DNA from 4 places in the Bradyrhizobium sp. 215_C5_N1_1 genome. Region 2 is predicted to be linked to each of the others. Evidence: riboswitches for the same ligand, from Rfam matches in the RefSeq annotation. Region 2 holds a riboswitch; each other region holds the start of a gene.
What was found. A riboswitch is a leader RNA that binds a small molecule or an ion and turns the genes downstream of it on or off. The one in region 2 is predicted to bind cobalamin.
Positions count from the first base shown of each region.

Region 1: another riboswitch for cobalamin. It lies ahead of AB7G19_RS30370 (TonB-dependent receptor); the one in region 2 lies ahead of AB7G19_RS20465 (TonB-dependent receptor domain-containing protein).
Region 3: another riboswitch for cobalamin. It lies ahead of AB7G19_RS29085 (energy-coupling factor ABC transporter permease); the one in region 2 lies ahead of AB7G19_RS20465 (TonB-dependent receptor domain-containing protein).
Region 4: another riboswitch for cobalamin. It lies ahead of AB7G19_RS29150 (DUF1636 family protein); the one in region 2 lies ahead of AB7G19_RS20465 (TonB-dependent receptor domain-containing protein).

Region 1 is NZ_CP197228.1:6,299,026-6,303,836, forward strand. Features, by position in the region: gene AB7G19_RS30360 (FixH family protein) at 1-105, opposite strand, end outside; gene AB7G19_RS30365 (hypothetical protein) at 208-573, opposite strand; cobalamin riboswitch at 805-1,012, shown strand; gene AB7G19_RS30370 (TonB-dependent receptor) at 1,213-3,561, shown strand; gene AB7G19_RS30375 (GFA family protein) at 3,700-4,107, shown strand; gene AB7G19_RS30380 (Cj0069 family protein) at 4,268-4,811, shown strand, end outside.
Region 2 is NZ_CP197228.1:4,246,850-4,251,660, reverse strand. Features, by position in the region: gene AB7G19_RS20470 (DUF6925 family protein) at 1-770, opposite strand, end outside; gene AB7G19_RS20465 (TonB-dependent receptor domain-containing protein) at 791-2,908, opposite strand; cobalamin riboswitch at 3,023-3,236, opposite strand; gene AB7G19_RS20460 (hypothetical protein) at 3,312-3,533, opposite strand; gene AB7G19_RS20455 (hypothetical protein) at 3,646-3,903, opposite strand; gene AB7G19_RS20450 (hypothetical protein) at 4,006-4,218, opposite strand; gene AB7G19_RS20445 (hypothetical protein) at 4,371-4,547, opposite strand; gene AB7G19_RS20440 (adenylate/guanylate cyclase domain-containing protein) at 4,674-4,811, opposite strand, start outside.
Region 3 is NZ_CP197228.1:6,024,427-6,029,237, forward strand. Features, by position in the region: gene AB7G19_RS29070 (histidine phosphatase family protein) at 1-423, shown strand, start outside; gene cobT (nicotinate-nucleotide--dimethylbenzimidazole phosphoribosyltransferase) at 430-1,482, opposite strand; gene cobF (precorrin-6A synthase (deacetylating)) at 1,493-2,242, opposite strand; gene AB7G19_RS29085 (energy-coupling factor ABC transporter permease) at 2,284-2,961, opposite strand; cobalamin riboswitch at 2,999-3,216, opposite strand; gene cobA (uroporphyrinogen-III C-methyltransferase) at 3,262-3,993, opposite strand; gene AB7G19_RS29095 (cobyrinate a,c-diamide synthase) at 3,990-4,811, opposite strand, start outside.
Region 4 is NZ_CP197228.1:6,038,704-6,043,514, reverse strand. Features, by position in the region: gene cobD (threonine-phosphate decarboxylase CobD) at 1-367, shown strand, start outside; gene AB7G19_RS29160 (cobyric acid synthase) at 356-1,804, opposite strand; gene cobO (cob(I)yrinic acid a,c-diamide adenosyltransferase) at 1,827-2,462, opposite strand; cobalamin riboswitch at 2,503-2,724, shown strand; gene AB7G19_RS29150 (DUF1636 family protein) at 2,821-3,195, shown strand; gene cobW (cobalamin biosynthesis protein CobW) at 3,192-4,241, shown strand; gene cobN (cobaltochelatase subunit CobN) at 4,241-4,811, shown strand, end outside.

The DNA of each region.
Region 1 (4,811 bases), 2.1 Mb from region 2:
CGGAGTGACGGGCTCGAAGGCGTAGTCGCCCGCGCCCGCCATCGCGGCGGAAGCGGCAAGCGAAAGGGTGGCGGCGAGAGCCGCGGTGCTGATTTTGGAAAGCATTGTCCTGTCCTCATGAATTGATCTTTCGCCGTGGCGCGTGAAGCGCGCACGTCAGTCGTCGTCGCGAGCAGGCACGCCGCTCGCGTCTCGGGCTTTGCGAGATCAGATTCGAGGAGGTCGGAAAGGAGGACTGCCGCCGCGGAAGGAAACGACCTGATCCGGGGGAATAGCCATCGTGCTGGCCATGACGGCGAGACGTTCGAACGCCACGGGCCTGACATCACCGAGCGCGATGATCCCACCGACGCAGCAGAAGCCCATCCCGCACTTGTAGCCGCCGCTATGGGAGCCCGTTCCCTTCATGTCGGGACAACAATCGTCCATCGACATGTCGGCGTCGCCGCTCATGTGCATGGCCGTCTGCATGCCATCCGACGACATTGCGAGGTTCGCCGCGGACGCGCCAACCGGCAGCATCGCCAAGGATATGGCGATGGCGACTGCCAGGATGGTACGGACGAACTGCATCAATATCGACTTACCTTGTCGGGCCGGAACTCGGCCTCAGTAGCATACTCGGACACCAAAGGCAGTTATTGATCGTGGTCAAGCGTTCGTTACCCAGGCTCGTCCGGAGGCCGGGTTGGACGTTTCGACGCGGTCCTTCGGACTATCGTGCAAAACAGCAACACAAGGCCACCATCGACCGACCGGCCCGTCCAGCAGCCCGCGCGGATGTTGACGCGCTCATCCCCTGATGCCAGTTTCGTGATCGGTAGTGTCCGCAAGGACTCTTCAAGGGAATGCGGTGCGTCCACCTCAGTGGGCAATTCCGCGGCTGCCCCCGCAACTGTAGGCGGATAGCCGACGACCAAACGAACCACTGGAGCCCCGCTTGGGCCTCTGGGAAGGTGGTCGAAGGCGATGACCCGCGAGCCAGGAAACCTGCTACCAGCCATGGTCACGCGCGAACGCATTGGGCGGGGTGCCCTGATGTCGGACAAGTAGCCGGTGCATCCGCCGCCTGGGGCGAAGGTGGATGACTAAGGCAACCGCGGTGACGGTTTGTTTGCGTCGCCGCAGAGCGTTGTCGTGCAAAATCTTCATTTCCGTGCTGGCGCAAGGCCAGCGTTATCGCGTGCTTTCCTGATTACTCTGCTCTCGTCGGTGTCCTTGTCGTCCGCGGCGCTCGCGCAAAGCGCGGCGCAGGACAACCGCTCCCGGGAGGTCGGCCCGGTGATCGTGTCGCCGCCTGCGCCGCGACAGGCTCCTGCCGTCAGCCCCGGCACTCAGAAGCAGCGCGCGGCCCGGCGCGCCGCGGGACGCAATCGTGGCGCCCCTGCTGTCGCCGTTCCGGCCGCGCAAGCTCCGAGCGGGCCGGTACAGACGCCGCTCAATACGGCAGCCGTCACCGACGTCGGCTCCCGGCTCGGCATCACGGCGCGCGAGATGCCGGCGACCGTCGAGGTCATCGGTCAACAGACGATGCAGAACCTGGGCATCCGGACCACGACCGACGTCGCCAAGGCTGCAGTCGGCGTCACCGGCGGCGATGCGCCCGGCGCGCCCGCCATCTTCTCGATGCGTGGCTTTTCCGGCGACCAGATCTCCACGCTCTACAACGGAATCCCGATCGGGCCGTCGACCATGACCGGCCGTCCCATGGACGTGGCTGGTCTCCAGCAGGTCGAGATCATCAAGGGACCGGACTCGCTGGTGGCGGGCCTCGGTGCGACCGGCGGCGCCATCAACTACGTGAACAAGGCGCCGCACACCGGACCAATCGTCAACGACGCCTTCACTTCCTACGATTCCTTCAACGGCTATCGCGCCGGTTACGGATCGGGCGGCAGCACGCTGATCAACGGCCTCGACTACCGCTTCGACATCAGCCATTTCAACAACAAGGGCTTTATCGACGACACCTATTCGAAGCTCAGCAACGTCTCGGGCCAGCTGAACTATCGCGTCAACGAGAACCTGAGGATCTGGGGCGCGACCGAATACAGGCAGGACAACGACCGCTTCTACTGGGGGACGCCGCTGGTGCCGGCGAACGCGCCGGGCATCGTGCCGACGTATGGCGTCGTCTCCGGCCTCTGGAGCAACTATTACCTCGGCGGCGGCACGCCGGTCCCGGTCACCATCGACGCGCGCACGCTGACCACGAACTACAACGTGCTCGACAATCACAGCGGCGCCAACGAGCTCTGGCTGCGCAGCGGCTTTCAATGGGACATCACCAACAACATCTCGCTGAAGAGCCTGGTCTATGGCTATGACGCCCACCGGCACTGGTTCAACAACGAGATCTCGTCGTTTGACCAGACCGTAGGCAATTTCGCAGGCGCGCAGAGCATCTACCGCGAGCGCCTGGCGCTCGATCACGCGCAGCGGCTCTACGGCAACATCACCGACCTCACCGTCAATTCCAATCTCGGCGGAATGGACAATCGCTTCGTCGCCACCGTGGCGGCGAGCAGCAACCAGTTCAACGTCTCGCAGGACACGCTGTTCTTCAATGACTACGTCGACCTCCTCAATCCGGACCGCGGCCTCTACGGCCCGCGCAGCGACGAGAAGATCTACACCCATCTCGACACCGCCTCGCTGTCGTTCGAGGACCGGCTCAAGCTGACCTCGACCTTTGCGCTGATCGGCGGCATCCGTTTTGAGAATATCGAGCTGTCGCGGACCCGCTTCGACGAGAATGGCCTCCTGAAAGCCAACTATCCTTTCTCGAAGACGTTCAATCCGGTCACCGGACGCATCGGCTACACCTGGGACATCGCGCCCGGCGTGATGCTTTACAGCCAGTACGCGACGGCAGCCGACCCGACGGTGGCGAACATCTTCATCCTCAGGCCCACGACGCCGCTGCTGCTCACGACGTCGCGGACCTACGAGACCGGCGTGAAGCTGCTGTCGGCCGACAGGCGCGCGGAGGCCACGTTCTCGGCCTTCGACATCGAGCGCAAGAACGTCTACGTCCCCGAAAGCGGCATCCTCTTCAACGTCGCCGGCAAGATGGCCTCCAAGGGCGTCGAGATCGCCGCCGCGGTCAATCCGGTCGCGGGCCTGAAACTATGGGGCAACGTCGCCTTCGTGCAGTCGCGCTTCATCGACTTCACCTATGTCGACGGCAATGGCGACTTCCAGTCCTATTCGGGCAAGACGCCGCCCAACGTTCCCAACTTCATCGCCAACGCCGGCGCCTCCTATCGCTTCGACACGAAGCTGCCGGTCGAGATCGGCGGCCTCGTCCGTCACGTCGGCGACCGCTTCAACTTCCAGGACAATCTGGTCACGATGGACGCCTACACGATCTTCGACGCATACGCGTTCGTCGATATTCCAAAAGCCTATTTCCCGGGCGTCGACCAGACCCGGATCAGCTTTCGCGTGAGGAACCTGACCAACAAGCTCTACGCGGCCTGGGGCGATCCGGGTTACACCGACCAGATCATCCTGGGCGCGCCGCGCAGCTACGAGATCGCGGCTTCGTTCAAGTGGTAGTCGCGGATCACCTCGCCCGCGCCGTGGCAGGAGTTGTCACGCGACAGTAGGACGCAATCGCAAATCGATTGCGCCGTTGAAGCCGCAGGTCTCGAGAGCTATCGATCAACGAGACCTGTCTTCCATCGGGAGGAACGCATGAGCACCATCACCGGCGGTTGTCACTGCGGCGCGATCCGCTATCAGGTCGAGGGCGAAGCGATCGTGCACGCGCTGTGTCACTGCCGCGATTGCAGGCTTCACGCGGGCGCTCCCGTCGTCGGCTGGACGATGTACGCGGACGATGCCGTCAAGGTGACCAAGGGCGAGCCCAAGGTGTATCACTCCTCGGAAAATGCCCGGCGGCACTTTTGCGGCGACTGCGGAACCGGCCTGTTTTATGTCAATGCCGACATGTTGCCCGGGGTCATCGACGTCCAGAGCGCGACCTACGACGATCCCGATGCCGTACCGGCGACGATGCACATCCAGGTCGCAGAGCGCCTTCGATGGATGGAGCGCGCGCACGAACTGCCGACATTCGACCGCTATCCTCCGCCACCGTAGCGGCGCGCGCGAAGCGTTCGCCGTCTAGATGGAACCGCACAAGCACCATCTTGCAACGACCGGACGATTTCACGTACATTCATCGGCGTGGGGACGAAGCAGACTCCCCGTGAGACCTCGGTCCAAGCTCTGCGCAGCACGCCATTCGTGGAGCTTGCGCATGGATACCGAACGCCACCCTCCTCTCCGCCATACCGTTGCCATCCTCTCCCGCGGCGATGCAGCCGCGCGCCGGGACGCGACGGCGCAAAACAGCCGCTTCGTTCGCGTTTTCGAAGCACTCGCCGCGGTCGGCATCGAAGCCCGGCCGGTGATCTACGACGAGATTTTCGCCGACGCCGCGCGCGATCAACTGCTCGCCGTCGATGGCGTGCTCGTCTGGGTCGATCCGATCCATCAAGGCAAGACGCGCGAGGCCCTCGACCCGCTGCTTCGCGACGTTGCGGCGCAAGGGCCGTGGGTAAGCGCCCATCCCGACGTGATCCTGAAGATGGGCGTCAAGGACGTGCTCTACCGAACGCGTCACCTCGGCTGGGGAGCCGACACGCACCGCTATGACACCGCCGCAAGCTTCCGCGCCGAATTTCCTTCGCGCCTTCAGGCGAATGGTCCGCGCGTGCTCAAGCAAAATCGCGGCAATGGTGGCCAGGGGGTGTGGAAGGTGGAGGCCCTGCCCAACGTGGACGCCATGGTTCGCGTGCTGC
Region 2 (4,811 bases):
TCGAGCAGCGCCTGGAAGGCTGCGTGAAGATCCGGCCGAAAAGCGCGCTTGCGGCCGAGCTGATCGCGCAGCGGATGGGCCGGATAGAGATGCGCGCAGGGGATCCACCCCTCAGGCAGCGGCTCGGTGGCGGCATGGGTGCGGCGATGCGCGAGCAGCTTTGGCAGGACGTGGGTGTGCGGGCCGTCAGGGCTTCGCCCGCCCGGCGGCGGGATCGGCTGGAATACCTCGGCGCGCCCGATGCGGCTGATGAAGACGCGGTGCGGATTGGCGGCCAGAATGATCCGCATGGCGTCGCTTTCGGGCGCGAACACGGATTTGCCCGTGCGGCTCCTGAGCGCGGCGACGGCATCGGCATCGCTGACACGGATGCAAGCGTCGACCTGCAACGTTCCGAGGCCAAGGTCGAACAGGATGCCGCTGCGATCCCTCGTCAGGAGCGCCTCGACATCCGGGCCGAGCTCGGTCAGCACGGTACGACCGCTCATGGCGCTGGCTTCATGCGGGAGACACAGCGCGATGCGGTGGCTCCAGCTCTCCGTGGTCGGCGATTCCGATGCGATCAAGCGCAGGCCCGGGTGGAAGACAACGCGCATCCCACCCTTCTGCGTCACGACGCTGACCCCGTTGCGCGACTGCTCCATATCGAAGGCCTCACCGGGCTCGCGTGTGAACTCGGCAATGGCACCGAACGTGCCGACGCTCCAGCCGGCCTCAGCGTCGGCAAGCTGGCTTGCGATCAAGTCCATGAGCGGATCGGCCGTCGTCATGAGGCTCTTTCTCTCTCTCGCTATCTGACGTCGTAATTCGCCAGGCGAATGCCGCCATAGACGCCCAGTCCCGGCTGCAGAAAGCCGGTCGGATTTTGATAGTGCACATTGGCGAGATTATCGACCCGGCCAAACACCTTCACCTGGTCGGTGACCAGATATTCGGCTGCGACGTTGACGACGGTGTAGGCCGGAGCCAGCAGACGCGGAATGCTGAAGTCGCGGTTACCATCGACGAAACTCCCGACGTGCAACACGGTTGCGGAAAGTGTCAGTGGATCGATCGGATTCCAGATGACATTTGCGCTCCACTTCTCCTTCGGACGCCTCAGCAGCTCCAGTCCCGCCGTCGCATCGACCGCGCGGGTAAAAGTGTAGTCGGCACGAACGCGAAGCCGGTCCGTGATCGCAGCCGCGACGAAGCTCTCCGTGCCCTCCGTGATCGCCTTGCCGATATTGGTGTTGGTGCTCGTGAATGTCACGGGATCGAACGTGCTCTGGATCAGGTCCGTGATGTTGTTGCGGAAGTAGGTCGACCCGAAGCGAACGCGATCGCCAAACAAGGGTTGCTCGAAGCCGGCGTCGTACCCGACGCTTTCCTCCGGCCTGAGGTTGGGATTTGCAAAGAAGAAGAACGCGGGAAAGCTGACGTAAAGCTGGTTGAGCGTCGGCGCCTTGAACCCCGTGCCGTAGCTTCCCTTGAACTTCGTATCCGTGACCGGCACGATCACGGCAGACGCCAGACGAAAGGTCGGATGCTCTCCAAACCGCTCGTTGTCGTCCTGCCGGACATTGGCCGTGAAGAAGATGCGATCCCGGAACTGGGACTGCAGCTCCATATATCCGGCCTTGTTAACGTTTTGCGCCGAAACCGTCGCCGTTTGCAGTGTTTCGGTCTCATGCTCCGCGCCAATGATGACATTGTTGTTGGGCGCGAGCTGGGTCGTGGTGTGCCAATCATACTTGACGCGGTCGCCGGTCGTGATCGTGGCCATCGCGTCGCCGGGCGAGATGTTGTAGTTCCAGTGATTGGTGTAGTTGACGCCGAAATAGCTCTTCATCCGGTCGTCGAGAGCGGACCAGACCGCCTCCCCGCGCGTGAAGAGCTGGTGCACCGTCTGCGTGCTTTGCGCGGCCGCGGGAAAGCTCGCGGATGTGACGGGATCGAAGGTGTCTCCGGTAAAGCGCAGGGTGGCGTCGGTGTACCGCGCCACGCTATTGAGCGTCAGGTTTTCGCTCAATTCGACGCCAAGCTTCGTCGAATAGGTCATGTTGTCGTAATAGTTGCCGATCGCCTTCTGCCCCGGCGGCAGCAATTCGACCGGTGTCACCGGCACGTCGTTCGCGTGGAAATGCGCAACGTTGAAGGCATAGTTGAAGTGGTCCTGTGAACCGCTCAGGCCTGCGGTCTGGTTGAACGTTCCGAACGAGCCTCCCTCGACCGAGCCGGTCGCGCGGGCGGGACCGTCACCCTTCTTCGTCACGATGGAGATCACGCCACCCAGCGCGTCTGCGCCGTAGAGACCGCCCTGCGGACCGCGCAGGACTTCGATCTGCTGAATGTCGGAGGTGAGCAACTGGCCGAAATCAAACGAACGGTTCGGGTTGCTGGGATCGCTGACGTCGATGCCGTCGATCAGGACCTTGGTGTGGTTGGAATTCGTTCCGCGCATGAAGATCGACGTCTGTCCGCCGGGGCCGCCGGTCTGCACGAGGTTGAGGCCGGGAACCGCGCTCAGTGCATCGGATGCGGTCCGGCGCTGATCGCGCTCCATGTCTCTGGCGGTCAGAACCGTCACCGAGCTCGCAACCAGATTGGTCGGAGTGACGATACCCGTCGGACTGACGACGACCGTCGGAAACAGGTTGGCGGCGGATACCCCGGCAACCGGGGGCGACGCCGGCACCAGCCCGGGCTTCGGCACCCGAGCGACGCGCCGCTGCTCGGGCTGGTCGGGCGCAGGCCGCGCGGCTCGCGGCTTGGCCGGACGCTCGGTCGGCGCGACCTCGACCGGCGGCAGCAGATCGGGCGATGCCGACTGCTGGGCCTGGGCAATGGACAGATCGAGCGAATACAGGGAAACGAACGCGACAAGGCCGGCGCGGAAGCGCCTGGCGGCAAAGACATTACGGGACACTCTTGTAACCTCGGTATGACGTCAGTGGCACGTCACAGCGAACGAGGTTTCACGGCGGAGCGTTCGATTGCTCCGGTGAAGCTAATGTCTGTACTCCCCGACCGACATCTTCGCGTGTGACCACGGCTGACGGCAGGTCTCCTGGCTCGCGGGTCGTTACCTTACGTCGCCTTCCCAGGACCGAGATTCCCAGTGGCATATGACGAAAGATTCACCGCTTACAGTTGCGGGGGCAGCCGTGGCGTTGAGAATATCCCGGTATCGGGAAAACCTCGCACCACGTTCCCTTTTGATCTCCGTGAGGAGAACCGTCACCGACCAATCTAGGGGGCAGGCAAGCGGAGAGTCAATCGGCCGGTTGCATGGCGGTCAAAGCACCGCACCGGAGATTGAGCTGGCGCAATCAGGCCGGCTCCCGCTCCGAACGCGTCCTGATCATCGCCCGCTCGCCGGCATCGACGAGTTGGCCGATGCCGGTGCGGCCCGTGAGCGCGCAGCGGATGATGTTCTCGGCAACGGACCTGCGAAAGCAATGGTCCTCGCCGACCGGGCGATTGCGGCAGACCCGATCCAGCGCCAGCTTCATGTTGATCCGGGTGCGGGTGTCGAAATGCTCGCTGATCATTCGCAGGGCCTCGATGCGTTGATGTCGGAGCGGAAACGCGTCGGCGTAGGCCGGGTTCCAAAACTTGCGCAGAGCTGACTACGCCCGCCCTCTTGGCCCTGTGACGGGCGGGCTACGCCCGACCTCTTGGCCGCTGGGCCTGAGCCCAGGCCGCGGTGACGTCGCGCAGCGGAGCGTCGATGCGTCGGATCGGGGTCAGCTCACCGGAGGCCGAGATGATGGCGGTCTCCTCGCAGCGACAGCGCGGGCATACGAAGCGGACCTCGTGCGGCGACGAAGACCAGCTCGAACGTTTGACGTTGGCCGCCATCGGGCTTGCATCGCAATGCGAGCACGACACCAGGAACCGACCGGGATCGAGCATACCCATTCCATAGGACTCCGCGTCCTGCCTGCCGCTTCAATGACTAACCCATGTGAATCGTTCCGGTGCCCGAGCACCCTCAGCGCTAGCTCCAGCCAGCGCCGCCGCTCAGTGGGCACCCTTGAGGGTGCATGACGTGGTGCAGGTGACGGTGTTGCCGTGGTCGCACGCCTTGCAGGCGGCAACGCACTGGTTCATGTCGCGGGGATTGTAGGAGCTGTAGTTCCGCATCGCACAGACCGGGGTCGAGCCGGTGATGTCCTGCTCCTGGTTGCAGGCGGCCGTCATGAGCGCGAAGATGAGGACTGCGAGAAGGCGCATGGGATTGCCCTGGTGAGGAGCGGCAAAGCGACGTCAGCGAGATGCGCTGCACCGCAACGGACCTCGGCATTCCCAATGCGAGCAATCATGATCGCGACGCTCGCATCCTCAAAGGATGCGCGCCAAACATTAAGAACGGATTGCAGGCGGCGTCAGGCCGCGGCCTTGGTCGCGATCGCCTTCCGCATATCCACCGCCAGCTGACGATACTGCTCCGAGAGTCTCAGATAGAACTCGCGCTTGGTGCTGTCGGTGGCGAGCTTGGCAATCAGCTCGCATTCGGCGGTGAGCGTCTCGAACCGTTCCAGCCTGTCATGAAGTTCTGTCATCGGCGTGTCCCCATCAAACGCCACAAGGGACGTCAAACCTAAGCCTGAGAAATAGGTCACGGCGAACATCGTTATCGAGTAGAAACGTTTTTTCCAGCAAGGGCGGTGCAAGCCCAGCAAGAACGGCTATTTCTGCTCCAGCCGCCAGGCACCATCCCAAGCTGCGTCCGGCGGATTGGCCTCGAACTGCGCGATGCGGCCGAGCAGCGTGCGCGAGGGACCGTCGCCGGGCACGGCTTCGAGCGCTGCATTGAACGCGGCGCG
Region 3 (4,811 bases), 1.8 Mb from region 2:
TTGGCGAGCCCGGCGCGACGTACGGTTGAGACGGCGCGCGCGCTGGGACTCGAACCCGCGTTGGTGCCCGAATTTGGCGAGCAGGATTTTGGCGACTGGACCGGCCGGCGGCATGACGAGCTCGCGGCGACCGGCGGGGAGGCCTATGCGCAGTTCTGGAACAATCCGGCGCACGGACGGCCGCCGAGCGGCGAAAGCTTTGAGGATCAGGTCGCGCGTGTGCGGATCGGTCTGTCACGGATCGGCGCCGGATCGGCAACGCTCGTCGTGCATTCCGGCACCATCCGCGCCGCGCTCTGCATTGCGCTGGATCTCACGCCACAAGCGGCCCTGCGCTTCGTGATCGACCCGTTGTCACTGACCCGGATCGACCGGCTCGCCACGGGCTGGCGCGTCGTCGCGGTCAACCAGCGCGCAGCTTGAGCACGATCAGGCCGGGCGATCCGGCACGTTGGCCTGCGCGAAGGTCGCCATGCCGTTGTGAAGGCTGCACGCGAGCCGCACCAGCGGCAGCGCGATGGCCGCGCCCGATCCTTCGCCGAGCCTGAGATCGAGGCTGATCAACGGTTGCACGTTCAGCGCGCGCAGCACCAGCCGATGCCCCTGCTCCGCCGATTGATGCGACGGCAGCAGGAATGGCTGGCACGACGGGTTCAGCCGCACCGCCGCCAGCGCCGCCACCGATACGATGAAGCCATCGATCAACACGGGAATGCGGGCTTGCGCAGCCGCAATGATGGCGCCGCAAATCGCCGCGATTTCGAGGCCGCCGACGGCGCACAGGATCTTTTCCGGCGAAGCACCTGCAACGCCATGCCGCACGATCGCAGCGTCGATCACGCGCACCTTGTGCGCACGGCCGGCCGCATCGACGCCGGTACCGCTGCCCGCGATCTCCTCGGCACTGATGCCAAGCAGGCTCGCCGCAATCGCGGCCGACGTCGTGGTATTGCCGATGCCCATCTCGCCGAAGATCAGAAGATCGGGCCTGCCGGCGTCTGCGCGCGCGACTGCGCGCTGACCGGCTTCGAAGGCGAATGCCAGCTCCGTGGGGGTGAGCGCTGCTTCCACGCTGAAGTCGCGCGTGCCGCTGCGCGGCTTGTCGGTGACGATTCCTGCCATCGCCTCCTGCGCCAGCGTACCGGCGTCGACGACCTCAAGGTTTGAGCCAAGCTCGCGCGCCAGCACCGAGATCGCGGCACCGCCCGAGGCAAAATTCGCCATCATCGCGATGGTCACTCCTTGCGGATAGGCCGACACGCCCTGCGCGACGATGCCGTGATCGCCGGCGAAGACGATGATCGGCACCCGCGCGGCGCGCGGCTGCTCGGTCGCCTGCAGGCCCGCAAGCTCGACCGCAAGCTGCTCCAGCCGGCCGAGCGCGCCGGCCGGTTTTGTGAGTTGCGCCTGACGCGCGAGCGCCGCCTCGCGGTGGACAGCGGAGACATCGGGGCATTTCCGGGTGACCCAATCGGGGAGCATGCTGCCTCGCTTACGGCCTGCGCTTGAGAATGTAGCTGTCCATGATCCATCCGTGCCGCTCGCGCGCATCCTGTCGCGCGGCGACGATGCGCGGGCCGATCTCGGCCAGAACGCCCGACATCACGATCTGATCGGGCATGCCGAGATAGGCGCCCCACCAGATGTGCAGCCCGGCTGGATCGAGCGACTGGAACGCCGTGGCGCCGTCGAGCATCACCACCACGGTATCGACGCCTTGCGGCCAGCCACCCTCGCGCAAGCGGCGCCCCGTCGTGACCAGGAAAGGCTCGCCGATGTCGTTGAGCGGCAGCGCATGCGCCGCGCACAGTGCCTGGATCGAAGTGATGCCGGGCACGACCTCGATATCAGGCAAGGGATCGAGCCGCCGCGCGATGCGCAGCGAGGAATCATACAATGAGGGATCGCCCCAGATCAGCAGCGCGACCTTGCCTTCACCTTCGAGCTGGCTCGCGATCGTCCGCGACCAGGCCGCGGCCACGGCATCGTGCCAGTCGTCGACGCCCTTGTGATAGTCCGCTTCACCGGCATCGCGCACGGGAAGGTCGAACTCGGCAATGCGCGTCGTTTGATTGGTGAGCACATCCGCGCAGATCGTCCGCCTGAGATCTGCGAGATCGGACTTCGCCGTCCCCTTGCGCGGGATCAGGATGAGATCGGCCGCGTTGATGGCTTGAACCGCGGCGCGCGTAAGCTGCTCCGGATCGCCGCAACCGATGCCTATCAGGGAGAGCGTGAGCATCGCGCGTGCAGGGGCGGCCATGACGGCCGCCCCTTTGTCTCTTAAGCCGCGTTGTGCAGGCGCGGCGTGACGAGACCGGGCGCGGTGACGCCACGCAGCGATTTTGCCAGTGCCAGCACACCGAGGTCGGCCAGCGGCTCGATCACGATGACGAGCGCGTAGGAGGCCGCGAAGGTCGCGATGTTGACGAGGTTGGTCGCACCGAAGCCCGAGCCATAGAGCGCCCAGAACGCAACCCAGGCGATGACGCCGGCCTGATACGTGGTCGACAGCGCCAGCGCCTGGCGATACCTGAGATCGACATAGGCGGTGTTGCGGGCAATGATCCGCGCGGCGATCGCCTGGATCCCGAACAGCGGCACCAGCAGCGTGGTGACGTTCATGCCGAATTGCGGCAGATCGGGCGGCTCGAAGAAGATGCCCTGGAACAACAGTCCGAACGCAAGGCCGAAGGCCGCGGGCGCCGCCCCAAACAGCAGGAACAGGGTCGAGCCAAGGATGAAGTGCACCTCGGAGACGCCGACCGGGAAGTGCGGCAGGATCTCGAAGAAGACGAACACGAGGCCCGTGGTGGCGAGCGTCCGCGCCGCGAACGACGTGATGCCCTGCTCGCGCACGGTCTCGACCGCGAGCTTCAGCGCAACGCCGCCGACGGCGATGCCGGTTGCGTAACTCAACACGAGCTTGGCGCCCGATACGACTCCGGGTTCGATATGCATGGTTCAGTTCCTTCCTGCCGTCACACCCGACGGCCTTGGCCACAAAACATGCACGGCCGGTCTCCTGGCTCGCGGTTCACTGGGGTTCTCCGGCCTTCCCGGGCCTTGCGGCCCAGTGGCTGATCGGAGTCCCTCACCGCTTACAGTCGCGGGGGCGGCTGGGGTTTTGGGCGGCGCAACTGTCCGCCCACCCCCATTCCCGATTATGCTCCGGCGGTTTGCGCCGCCTCGAGCACCATGCGTCTCCTGTGTGCCCCTTTCGCCAGCCGGGCGTCAAGGGGCGAAGGGCGGCCGGGACGGTCATGACGGATAATCGCCCGCCAGCGCTCCGAACAGGATGACAGCGGCCGTCGAAGCCGCACCACCCCGCGCAAGCTGCTCGGCAAGCTCGGCAATGGTGGTGCGGACCAGCCGCTCGTCGGGACGACCGAGGGATTCGGCGAACAGCGCCGGGGTATCAGGCGCGAGGCCGTGCTCGATCAATTTTGCGACAAGCGCCGGAAAGGTGCGCCGGCCCATATAGACCACGGTGGTCGCTTCGGGATCCGCCAGCGCCGCCCAGTTCAAATTCTGCGGCAGCTCGCCGGTGACATCGGCCCCAGTCACGAACTGCACCCGGCGCGAGGTGTGGCGCCGGGTCAGGGGAATGCCGGCTTGCGCGGCGGCGACACAGGCCGAGGTGATTCCGGGAATGATCTCGTAGCCGATGCCGGCTTCGCGCAGCGCCTCCAGCTCCTCCTCAAGCCGGCCAAAGATACCGGCATCGCCCGATTTCAGCCGCACCACACGGACACCGGCCGCGGCATAGTCGACCAGCAGGCGGTTGACGTGGTGCTGCTTGGTCGAGGGCCGCCCTGCCCGCTTCCCGACCGCGACGAGATTGGCGCCGGGCCGGGCCAGATCGAGGATCGCGCCCGAGGCGAGGTCGTCATAGAGCACGACGTCGGCATCGCGCAGCCGCGCCGCGCCTTTGAGCGTGAGGAGCTCGGGGTCGCCGGGGCCGGCCGAGATGAAAGTGACAAAACCGCTCACCGATCCTCCGCGATCAGGTGGAAGAACGTGCCGGTGGCAAGGCCGCGGCGCGAGCCGGTCTCGGCGATGACCGCGCCTGTTGCATCGTGCACGACCGCCAACGCCGTGTCCGGCTGCGCGACAATCGTCGAATAGTGGAACTCATGACCGCGCAGGCGCGCGCCGACCTGATGGCCCGGCATCGGCGCGGCGAGCGCAGCGAGACGATAGCCGAGATGCATACGGCGCTTGGCAAAGCTCGTCTCCAGTCCGAGCAGGCCCGTCATCTCATGACGGACGCCGTCGGCGTCGGTCAGAGCGGCTCCAAGCACCATATAGCCTCCGCATTCGCCGTGCACCGGCCGTGTGTCAGCGAAGGCGCGCAAGCCGCTGCGAAAGCGGGCATTGTCCGCGATCTTCCCCGCGTGCAGCTCGGGATAGCCGCCGGGCAGCCAGCAGACATCGGCGCTCGCGTCAGGCGCTTCATCGGCAAGCGGCGAGAATGTCGAGATCTCGGCACCGGCCGCGCGCCAGGCCTCCAGCATGTGCGGATAGATGAAGGAGAACGCGGCATCGCGGGCCAACGCAATGTGCTGCCCGGGCGGCGTCACATTCATGCCGCTTGCCGCCGGTTGCGGCGACCAGCTTGCTGCCGATCGCAGCACCGCATCGAGATCGACATGCTCGGCGACGAAGCGCGCGGCTTCGTCGATCAGCTTGCCGATCTCGGCCTGCTCTTCGGCCTGCACCAGGCCGAGATGCCGTTTCGGCAGGCTGATTTCTGCATGACGCGGCAGCGCGCCGAACACGGCGATGCCGGCGTCGTTCAGTGCACGCCG
Region 4 (4,811 bases), 1.8 Mb from region 2:
GCTCGGCAATGCGGCCGATATCGCGAAGCTTGCGACGATGTCGGGTCCATGGCCAGTCTCGGGAGCGGCGATCGCGATCGGCTGCCGCGCCTTGCATGACGACGCCTGGGTCGAGGCCACGTCCGCGCGGCTTGCGCGCGACTGTGTCCGCCTCGACGACATCGTGCAGTCGCAAGGCTGGCGGCTCGTCGGCGATGCACCGCTGTTTCGTCTCTACGAGACGCCTGATGCGCTTGCTGCGCAGGAGAAACTGGCGCGTAGCCAAATCTGGTCGCGCGTATTCGCGAAACAGCCGGCATGGCTGCGCCTCGGGCTTCCGGGCAGCGAAGCCGAATGGACGCGCCTTGCCGAGGCGCTAGCGCGCTAGCGCGAGCAGGCCGCCGACGTCGAGATGCTGTTCGATGTGGTCGGCGAGGGCGTCGAGCGCGCTCTCGACCCTGCTGTGATAAGGCTCGTCGCCTGCCGGAATGTCGAGCTTTGCGAGATACGCCTTGCGGAAATCATCCGACGTGAACAGGCCGTGCAAATAGCTGCCTTGCACGCGGCCATCGCGCGAGATCGCGCCTTCGGGCTCGCCGTTCAGTTTCGCAAACGGGCGCGCGCGATCCGGCCCATCGGTGCGGCCGATGTGGATTTCGTAGGCCTCGATAGGCTGGTCCGTGGCGGCATGCACGGCCGCGACGCGCGTCAGCGTCTTCTGCGGGCTCATCATTGTCGCGACGTCCAGAAGTCCGAGGCCGGGCGTGTCGCCGGCAGGGCCTTCGATGCCATCGGGGTCGGCGACGCTGCGTCCGAGCATCTGATAGCCGCCGCAGAGGCCAAGCACATGGCCGCCGCGGCGGTGATGCGCCAGGAGATCGATGTCCCAGCCCTGCGCGCGCAGGAAGGCGAGATCGCCGCGGGTGGACTTTGAGCCGGGGATGATGACGAGGCGGATGTCGCCGGGGATAGCTTCGCCCGGCCGCACCATCACGAGATCGACGCCAGGCTCGAGTTTCAGCGGATCGAGATCATCGAAATTGGCGATCCGGGACAGCGCGAGGCAGGCGATCTTGCACTGGCCCGGCTTGCGCGCATCGCTTAGGCCCAGCGCATCCTCGGCCGGCAGCTCGCCGGCGCGCGCGAACCAGGGCAGCACGCCAAGGCCGCGCCACGCGGTCTTCTGCTCGATCAGCTTGTAGCCGTCGTCGAACAGCGAGGGATCGCCGCGAAACTTGTTGATGACAAAGCCCTGGATCATCGCGGCATCGTCAGGGTCGATCACCGTCTTGATGCCGACGAGCTGGGCGATGACGCCGCCGCGGTCGATGTCGCCGACCAGCACGACCGGCACGTCGGCCTTGCGCGCAAAGCCCATGTTGGCGATGTCGGCCTTGCGCAGGTTGACCTCGGCCGGGCTGCCGGCGCCTTCGACCAGCACCAGATCGGCGCGCGCCTTCAGCCGCTCGAAACTCTCCAGCACCGCGCCCATCAACGACGGCTTCATCGCCGCATATTCACGCGCCCGTGCGGTCGCGATTCGCTTTCCCTGGACGATGATTTGTGCGCCGACATCGGTCTCGGGCTTCAGCAGCACCGGGTTCATGTCGGTGTGCGGCTCGACGCCGGCGGCCAGTGCCTGCAGCGCCTGCGCCCGGCCGATCTCGCCGCCGTCGACGGTGACGGCCGCGTTGTTCGACATGTTCTGCGGCTTGAAAGGCAGAACGCGCAGGCCGCGCCGCGTGAAGGCGCGCGCGAGGCCTGCGACGATGAGCGACTTGCCCACGTCGGAGCCGGCCCCCTGGATCATCAATGCGCGCGCCATGGTGTTTCAGTACTTGGCGTCGTCAGAACTCGACGCCGGCTTGCGCCTTGATGCCGGAGCGGAAGGGGTGCTTCACCATCGTCATCTCGGTGACGAGATCGGCGATCTCGATCAGCTCGTCCTTGGCGTTGCGCCCAGTGAGCACGACATGTGTCATCGGTGGCTTATGCGTTTTCAGGAATTCGACGACCTCGGCGATGTCGAGATAGTCGTAGCGTAGCGCGATGTTGATCTCGTCGAGCACGACCATGCGCAGATTGGAATCTGAGATCAGCTCCTTGGCCTTCGCCCAGCCGGCCTGCGCTGCGGCGATGTCGCGGGCGCGGTCCTGCGTCTCCCAGGTGAAACCTTCACCCATCGCATGGAACTGGCAGAGCTCGCCGAAATGGCCGGTGAGCAGGCGCCGTTCGCCGGTGTCCCAGGCGCCCTTGATGAACTGCACGACCGCGCAGGGGAAGCCATGGGCGACGCAGCGGACGATCATGCCGAAAGCGGAGGAGGACTTGCCCTTGCCGGCGCCGGTGTGGACGATGATGAGGCCCTTCTCGCCGCTCTTGGTCGCCATGATCTTGTCGCGGGCGACCTTGATTTTCGCCATTTTCGCGGCGTGGCGGGCGTCGGTTTCCTCGGCCGTTTGGGTATCCGGTTCAGGCGTCATCTGACAGGGTCCTTCGGCTTGACAAGAGGCGGCCGGGGGCAAATGGTGGCCCGGCGTTGGTTCCTGTCCTATGACAGGCGAAGAGGGAATGCGATAGGGTCCGAATCGACAAGATTCGGCTCCAAACTGCAGCCGCCCCCGCGACCGTGACCGGAGAGATGCCCGAAGCCACTGATCCCCGAGGGGATCGGGAAGGCGGGGATCGAAGGGCCAAAAGCCCTGCTCCGCAAGCCGGGAGACCTGCCAGCGCGGACGAGTTTTGGACCGGCGGACGGGGTGTTCCGCGACGGGGAAACGGACCTTCGGGGGAATGGTCCGTGTGCCTCTTCGCCTCCCGCTGTTTATCCTGGAAGAGGCGATGACCGTCACACTTCACGTCTGTATTACCTGCCGTGCCGGCCAGACGCTCGACGAGGGTGAGACGACGCCCGGGAAGCGCCTGCATGGTGCGATCCTCGACGTCGGCGTGCCCGAGGGCGTCAATGTGGTTCCCGTTGAATGCCTGTCGGCATGCAGCCAGGGTTGCTCGGTTGCGCTCAGCGCGCCCGGCCGCTGGTCCTATGTCTATGGCCGTCTGTCAGAGGCCCATGCGAGCGATGTGGTCGCGGGTGCTGCGGCCTATGCCGCCGCGCCCGACGGCCTCGTGCCCTGGCGCAGCCGTCCCGAAATCTTCCGCAAGCAGTCGCTTGCCCGCATTCCCCCCATTGCCGTGTTGCCGGAGGCCGCCGAATGAACTCGCTCGCAAAAGTCCCTGTGACGGTGGTCACCGGTTTTCTCGGCTCCGGCAAGACGACGCTGATCCAGCATCTGCTCGCAAACCCTGACGGCAAGAAGCTCGCGGTGCTCGTCAACGAATTCGGCAGCGAGGGCGTCGACGGCGAGATCCTGAAATCCTGCGCCGATGCCAATTGCCCGGAAGAGAACATCGTCGAGCTCGCCAATGGCTGCATCTGCTGCACCGTTGCCGACGATTTCATTCCAACCATGGAAAAGCTTTTGGCGCGGCCGGTGCGGCCCGATCACATCCTGATCGAGACCTCGGGCCTGGCGCTGCCGAAGCCGCTGCTGAAGGCGTTCGACTGGCCGGAGATCCGCTCGCGGATCACGGTCGATGGTGTGATCGCGCTGGCCGATGCCGAAGCTGTTGCCGCCGGCCGTTTTGCGCCGGACCCGGCTGCGGTGGAAGCGCAGCGCGCCGCGGATGAAAATCTCGATCACGAGACGCCGCTGTCGGAAGTGTTCGAGGACCAGATCGCCTGCGCCGACATCGTGCTGCTGACCAAGGCCGATCTTGCTGGGCCTGCAGGGATCGAAGCCGCCAAGGCCGCCATTACCGCCGAGATGCCGCGCCGGGTGCCGATGCTATCCGTCACCGATGGCGCGATCGATGCGCGCGTCATCCTCGGCCTCGGCGCTGCCGCAGAGAATGATCTCGCCGCGCGCCCCTCGCATCACGACGGCGAGGAGGATCACGAGCACGACGATTTCGCCTCCGTCGTGATCGATCTTCCTGAAATCAGCGACATCGACGCACTGGTCGCGTCGGTGCAGCGTCTTTCGCGTGAGCAGAACGTGCTGCGCGTCAAGGGCTATATCGCGGTCGCGGGCAAGCCGATGCGCCTGTTGCTGCAGGCGGTCGGCGAGCGCGTGCGCCACCAGTTCGACAAGCCTTGGGGCGCAGCTCTCAGGCAGTCGAAGCTCGTCGTGATCGGTGAGCACGGCGATATCGACGAGGCCGCGATCAAGGCAGGACTTGGGCTTTCAGGATCTGGTATCTGATGCACGTCGTCTTCCGCGAGAGCCGCGGTCTCGAGGAGACCGCGACGCCAAGGGACATCGGCCAGGACCCGGCCGATCTCGTGGTGCTCTCGTACTCGGATTCCGACCTTGCCGCGTTCGCGGCCGGCTGGCGGCGCGGCCGCAACAGCCTGCCGTCGCTGCGGCTCGCCAATCTCGCGGAGCTGCGGCATCCGTTGTCGGTCGACACCTATATCGAGCGCACGCTGTCGCAGGCGCGCGGCATCCTGGTGCGCCTGATCGGCGGTGAGTCCTATTGGCCGTACGGGCTCGCGGCCCTGCAGCAGCTCGCGAAGGACCGCAATATCGTGCTGGCCGTGCTGCCGGCCGACGGCCGCGACGACACGCGGCTCGATGCCTACTCGACCCTGCCGGTTTCGACGCTGCGCCGGCTCAAGGTGCTCTGCGACACCGGCGGTCCTGTTGCAGCGCAGGCTGCGATCGCGCAGCTCGCGCTGGCCTCGGGCCTCTACGCAGGCCCGGTCGTCGGCGAGATGAACCTGCCTGAGATGGGCTTTTACGATCCCGCGCGTGGCGTCATTGCTGCGCCGA